Regions from separate parts of the Faecalimicrobium sp. JNUCC 81 genome, predicted to be linked through region 3. Evidence: riboswitches for the same ligand, from Rfam matches in the RefSeq annotation. Region 3 holds a riboswitch; each other region holds the start of a gene.
The links. Region 3 has a riboswitch for glycine ahead of JNUCC81_RS14025 (GrdX family protein). Riboswitches for the same ligand answer to the same signal wherever they lie in the genome.

Region 1: it holds a riboswitch for glycine, as region 3 does, so the genes downstream of both, JNUCC81_RS11995 (alanine/glycine:cation symporter family protein) here and JNUCC81_RS14025 (GrdX family protein) in region 3, are expected to answer to the same signal.
Region 2: it holds a riboswitch for glycine, as region 3 does, so the genes downstream of both, gcvT (glycine cleavage system aminomethyltransferase GcvT) here and JNUCC81_RS14025 (GrdX family protein) in region 3, are expected to answer to the same signal.

Annotation. Positions count from the first base shown of each region.
Region 1 covers NZ_CM132203.1:2,395,609-2,397,887, reverse strand. Annotated here, with positions in the region: gene JNUCC81_RS11995 (alanine/glycine:cation symporter family protein) at 1-995, opposite strand, end outside; glycine riboswitch at 1,170-1,258, opposite strand; gene JNUCC81_RS11990 (NUDIX hydrolase) at 1,887-2,279, opposite strand, start outside.
Region 2 covers NZ_CM132203.1:1,896,298-1,898,576, forward strand. Annotated here, with positions in the region: gene gcvPA (aminomethyl-transferring glycine dehydrogenase subunit GcvPA) at 1-296, opposite strand, end outside; gene gcvT (glycine cleavage system aminomethyltransferase GcvT) at 351-1,463, opposite strand; glycine riboswitch at 1,629-1,733, opposite strand; gene msrA (peptide-methionine (S)-S-oxide reductase MsrA) at 1,816-2,279, opposite strand, start outside.
Region 3 covers NZ_CM132203.1:2,796,131-2,798,409, forward strand. Annotated here, with positions in the region: gene trxB (thioredoxin-disulfide reductase) at 1-512, opposite strand, end outside; gene JNUCC81_RS14025 (GrdX family protein) at 660-1,022, opposite strand; glycine riboswitch at 1,124-1,230, opposite strand; gene JNUCC81_RS14030 (M3 family oligoendopeptidase) at 1,378-2,279, opposite strand, start outside.

The sequences.
Region 1 (2,279 bases), 400 kb from region 3:
TTTAAATCTGATTGCCATACTCCAGATAATATAAGAGCAAACCCTGTAAGAGAACAGATTATTAAACTATCGATAAGAGTACCTGTCATAGAAATAAGTCCTTGTTCAGCTGGCCATTCAGTCTTTGCAGCAGCAGCAGCTATTGGAGCACTACCAAGTCCAGATTCATTTGAAAACACTCCACGAGCGATACCATTTCTAATTGCCATTGATACAGTAGCACCTAAAAATCCACCAAAAGCAGCTGTTGGAGTAAATGCACTTTTTATTATTAATACAAATGTTTCTGGTACTTTATTAAAGAAAGTTATAATTATTAAAGAACATATTAATATATACACAGTAGCCATAAAAGGTACGATTTTAGTTGCTACATTAGAAATGCTTTGTAATCCTCCAAATATTACAAACGCAACAAGCACTGCGATAATAACACCTGTAATTTTAGGATCTACACCAAAACTTCCGTTTATAGAATCTGTTATAGAATTAACTTGTGTAAAAGTTCCTATTCCAAGTAAAGCAACTAATATACCACTTACAGAGAAAAATATAGCTAGAGGTTTATATTTTTCGCCCATTCCATTTACGATATAATACATTGGACCACCTGAGATATTTCCGTTTGAGTCCTTTACTCTGTACTTTATAGCAAGAAGACCTTCTGCATATTTTGTAGCCATTCCAAAGAAGGCAGCAAGCCACATCCAAAATAAAGCACCAGGACCACCTGCTTTTATAGCAGTTGCTACACCAACGATGTTTCCTGTTCCTACTGTAGCAGCAAGTGCGGTACATAAAGCACCGAAGCTTGAAATATCACCAGTACCACTATTTTCAGCCTTAAATATAAGTCTTAAAGACTGAGGTAACTTTCTTATTTGTAAGAAACCAAGTTTAAAAGTAAATAATATACCAGTACCAACTAAAAGAACTAGTAATGGTGGACCCCATATAAAAGAGTCGATTTTGTTAAAGACATCAATTAAATTCATAAAAAACACTCCTTATTTTTTATGCCCTAAAATCAATAGAGTTTTAATTGACAGGTAGTTAATAAAGTGATTAACGAAATATGTGTAATAAAAAAAGCTAAATCTAAAAGATTTAGCTCTGGATATACACTAGGATACTTTAAATTAAAGCACAATAAGCACATTAATAAAAAATATGTTATCCCTGTCCTTTTGCCTGAGAGATTGAGCGTTATTGCCTTGCCCCTTCGGCGCCTATAATAGGTCTCTCCAGAGTTCCCTAAGCTTTACAGTCCTACTTTTATAAGGAAAAGTACCTGAGAGTGCAACTCCTTCGGTGTGCCATTTTGACAACTCTTCTATAAAGCTTCAATCGGGTATTGATTTGTTATAGCATTATTTAATATTTATGATATATATATAATTAGTAAATGTCAACTAAAATTTAAAAAATATATATAATGTTAAATATTTATGAAAAGTAACTTTAATTCAAATAATAAATTTTTTATAAAAAATAAAAATAAAATGAATTTAAATTTAACAATTGGTTAATATATTATTACATAGTTAATGAAAGTTAATTATGTATCTATACTTACTAGATAAAAGCTAGGATAATACCTAATCTTTTACTAGTATCTATTGGGGGTATAGATGATGAGATATCAATGAGATATCATATTAAATAGATTAAATATATTAAAACAACCTCATTTTAATATATTACTTTTAGTTTTGTAATCAATTACCAATAGGTGATTTATATACTAATTTGTAAGTTCTATTTAATAAAAGTCAAAGAGAGGAAAAGCTTACTAAAAGTAAAAGCTTTGGTAAAAGGCATTAGGTTTGATGGATATAACTATTAAATCTAGTGTCTTTTGTTTTGTAAAAATAAAAATAACTTCTTTAAGAAGTTATTAAATTTAAGAAGTTTTCTAATATTTTTGCGGTTATTCCCCAAATTACATAGTTATTATATTTATAAAAGAAAACATCATATTTGCCTACAGCAAATTTATAATCTCTTTTGTTTGGTATTATATCATAAGGAAAATTATCATGAGGAATAATTTGTATCTCGTTATCAAAATAAGTTGGTTTATTTTCTAGTAAATAAGCAAGAGGTACTAAAAAAATATGATCAACTTCATCTTTATTTATATTTAAGTCTCTAATATCCTTTATATAACCTAAATAAGGATGAACTATAAGATTCATCGGTGTTACAAGTAAGTCAAGTTCAGATATAATCTTAATATTATCACTAAATGTTCCTAGTTCTTCGCAAGTCTCACGAAT
Region 2 (2,279 bases), 900 kb from region 3:
TAGGCTGTATAAAATTCTGATCTTGATGTTACATGTTTTATTAATGCTGGTATATAATGGTCATATGCACCAGCTCCTAAAAAACAAGTCATCTCCTCTGTTGTTATATTTTCTTTAGATAAAGTTTTTAGTTTTTTAATTATTTCCATCTCACTCTTTGAATTTTCTAAGTGTAATTTTCTATTTAGTTTTAATTCATCTGGTATATCATCAAATAAGTTGTCTATAGATTTTACCCCTATCTCATTTAGCATTTTTGATTTGTCATCTTCTGTAAGTGGTATATATTTAAACATAATTTACCCCCATAATAATTTTAATATCAATTTAAATAATCTTAATACTTCTCTTTATGCATGAGTTAATGTTGGTTTAATATAAAATTTTTTATTTATAATTTTTGCTTTTGCTTTCTTATTTCTAATTATTATATTTATTTCTTTTCCTATTTCAGCGTAATTAAAATCTATAAGAGCTAATCCTATACATTTATTTAAGGTTGGTGATTTATATCCAGTTGTAACATATCCTATTATTTTATCTTCAATACTAACTTCATAACCATGTCTTGCTATGTTTTTTCCTATTATTTCAAAACCTACAAGCTTTCTTTCTAATCCATTTTCTTTTTGTTTTGCTAATTCTTCTTTTCCTATAAAATTATCTTTATTTAATTTAACAAAAAATGAAAGTCCTGCTTCAATCGGTGTAATTTTATCACTTAATTCATTTCCGTAAAGAGGTAAGCATGCTTCAAATCTTAGAGTATCTCTACATCCAAGTCCACAAGGTTTTATGTTATTTTTTTCACCTATTTCTAATAGTTTTACCCAAACGCTTTCTACATCTTCATTTTTACAATATATTTCAAACCCATCTTCCCCTGTGTATCCAGTTCTTGATATTAAAGCATTAACTCCATTAACATTTATATTATTTCTAAAGTGAAATGGTTTAATTTCGTCTAAGTTTTCATTACATATTTCTTGAAGTATTTCTTGAGATAAAGGTCCTTGAATTGCAATTTCTGAAACTTTATTAGATATGTTTATAATGTCTACATTGTAACATTTTTTGTTATCGTTCATCCAATTAAAATCTTTTTCTATATTACTTGCATTTATAACTAAATAATAGTAATTTTCATTAAATTTATAAACTAATAAATCGTCAACTACTCCTCCATGAGGATAACACATAAAGGTATACATGGCTTGATTATTTTCTAATTTACAAACATCATTTGTTACTAAATTTTGAATATATTCTTTTGCATCCTCTCCTTTAATTTCAACTTCTCCCATGTGTGACACATCAAATATACCTGAATGGTTTCTTACAGCTTCATGTTCTTTTTTTAATCCTTCATATTCTATTGGCATAAACCATCCTGCAAAATCTACCATCTTTGCCCCTAAAGATTCATGCTGACCTGCTAAATGCGTTTTCTTTAAATTTTCCATACTTTAAATCTCCCTTTAAAATATAAATTACTTCAACATAAAAAAGGATATAGGTATATTAAGTAATATTCCTATATCCTCTGTTTCTTGTACCTGAAAGTTTTAATACTCGGTATTATTGCTTCTTCGGTGCCTTATATTTAATATAAGGTCTTTCCAGAGATCCATCGGTTAACGATATCTTTGCCTGAAAGTTTCTTTGAAAAATTGGAAGTTTTCCAAATTGCTTCTTCGGCTCTTTAATCAAAAAGTATCTCTCGTTAACGTCACTTGGCAAGTATTTTATTTTATATTTCAATTGTAGTAGTATGCTTTACTAGTGTCAACAAATATAAATAGTTATTTTTGATTTTTATATTTTATCTAAATAATCTCCATATCCTTCTTCATCCATTTTATCTAGAGGAATGAATTTAAGTGATGCAGAGTTTATACAGTATCTAAGACCACCTAATTCTTTTGGTCCATCATCAAATACATGACCTAAATGAGAATCCGATTTATTACTTCTTACCTCTACCCTATACATTCCGTGAGAAAAATCAAATTTTTCATCTATAAATTTATCATCAACAGGTTTTGAAAAACTTGGCCATCCACAACCCGAATCGAATTTATCTTTAGATGAAAATAGCACTTCTCCGCTTATAATATCTACATATATTCCTTTTTCATTATTATCATAGTACTCATTTTGAAATGGTGGTTCTGTTTTATCATTTTGTGTTACTTCAAATTGGATAGGAGTTAAAATTTTTTTTAAATCATTCTTATTATATTTACTCTCAGACCAATTGTTCTTTATAAAGTCATATC
Region 3 (2,279 bases):
GTTACTTTTCTTGCAAACTTAGTTAAAAACATACCTTCTTCTACCGCACTATTTCCTCCACCAACTGCAAATACTTCTAAATCAGTAAAGAAATCTCCATCACATGTTGCACAATAAGATACACCTTTTCCAGTAAGTTCTTTTTCACCTGGTGCTCCTAATTTTTTTGGAGTCGCACCAGTTGCTATTATAAGAGCTTTTCCTTTGTATTCTCCTTTTTCACCTTTTACTACTTTTATTTTTCCATCTATACTAGCCTCAATTATATTGTCTTTAACCATTTCAGCCCCAAAGCTTTTGCATTGTTCAACCATTCTAGCTATTAACTTTGGCCCACTTGCATCTTCTATAGATCCTGGATAGTTTGCTACATCATGTGTTGTAACTATTTGTCCACCTGTTTTTGATTTTTCTATTATAAGTGTCTTAAGCTTTGCTCTAGCTCCATACAGACCCGAAGAAAGACCTGCTGGACCTGAACCTATTATAATTAAGTCATATAAATTTTCCATTTAACTACCCCCTTTTATATTAAAAAACTGCATTTAAACAATGGACTTGCTAAAAAAATACCTTTAGGAATATCTCTTTGTCTGTCAATATTATTTTATATAATACTATACTGTTTATTAAAAATAATATGATATGTAACTTATATATTAAATTCTTTGTAAGGTATTGTTTAGGATATCAAAGTCTATAACTCTAAAATCATCTATAACTTTTTCTGTCCAATTTGGAGTATTTTTATTGTTTTGAAATTTACTTGAAGTCAAAATTGCTTCTTCTATTAACATTAGTGAATTTGTATCTAGATTTTTTCCTTTTTTCATAATGATACTTCGATATGGTGTTTCATTAGGTTTTACACTTCCATAAAGTGGATGAGATAAAAGTTTATATCCCTTATGTATTAAATCTCTGCATTCTTTTAGTATTCCTATATAGGTAATATCTTTTTGTAAAATTTCTTTATCTTTAATCTCTTGTTTAACAATTGGGTTATTAGTTATTATTACCATGTCTCCCTCTCGCTTTCAATATTTCGTATTTATTTTACAACAAAAAACAGAGAAAACAAATTCCCAATTCGTTTTCTCTGTTAATATAATCTTCAGAGTTCCGTCTAGACACAGTATTTTCACCTGAGAATTTCACTTAATTTTATTGGGTTAATAAATTAAGTTTGTCCCTTCGGTCACTTTAAAAGTTGTCTCCCATGTCCTTCATTCGGATATTTAATTTTCTATTTTCTTTATTAATAATATCTATACTATCTAAGCTAAGTATATAATCTTTCTATTTGATTTTCAACATATTTTTTTAAAAAAATTATATGATTTTTAAATCTATATTTTAAAGTTGACAAAAGTTATTTTATAACTTACTATCATCTACTTCTTCTAACCATTTTTTAATACTTAATATAACACTTTCAACACATCCATCTTCAAATGGAGATTTTAAATTTCCTATATCAACAATTTCTAAGAATGATTTAGTTCCACCTACCTTGCATATATCTAAGTAGTCTTGCCATCCTTTATCTTTATCTTCACTCATTTTCTTCCAGAACTGTAAAGAGCAAATTTGAGCTAATGTGTAGTCTATATAATAAAAAGGATTTTTAAATATATGGCCTTGTTTAAACCACCATCCACCATTTTCTAAAAACTTACATCCTTCATAGTCTTTATGAGGAAGATATTTCTTTTCTAACATTCTCCAAGTTTTTTTTCTTTCTTCCTTAGTCATATTTGGATTTTCATAAATATAGTGCTGGAATTCATCTACTACTATTCCATATGGTATAAATTTAATAGCGGCTGATAAATGAGTAAATTTATACTTTTTCGTATCTTCTTTAAAGAAAAGTTCCATCCACGGCCATGTTATAAACTCCATACTCATAGAATGAATTTCACAACTTTCATAGGTTGGGAAATTTATTTCAGGCATATCTATCCAAGTTGACATATATAGCTGGAATGCATGTCCCGCTTCATGTGTTAATACATCTATATCATCCGCAGTTTGATTAAAGTTTGAAAATATAAATGGTGCTTTATAATCTGGTATATATGTACAATATCCACCTGCTGCCTTAGATTTCTTAGTTACTAAATCCATAAGCTCATTTTCTAACATAAAATCAAAAAATTCTTTTGTTTCTTTAGATAACTCAGAATACATCTTTTTACCATTTTCAATAATATATTCTGAACTTCCTTTAGGTGTTGCATTTCCACTTAAGAATTCAAAGTTTTCATCAACATATG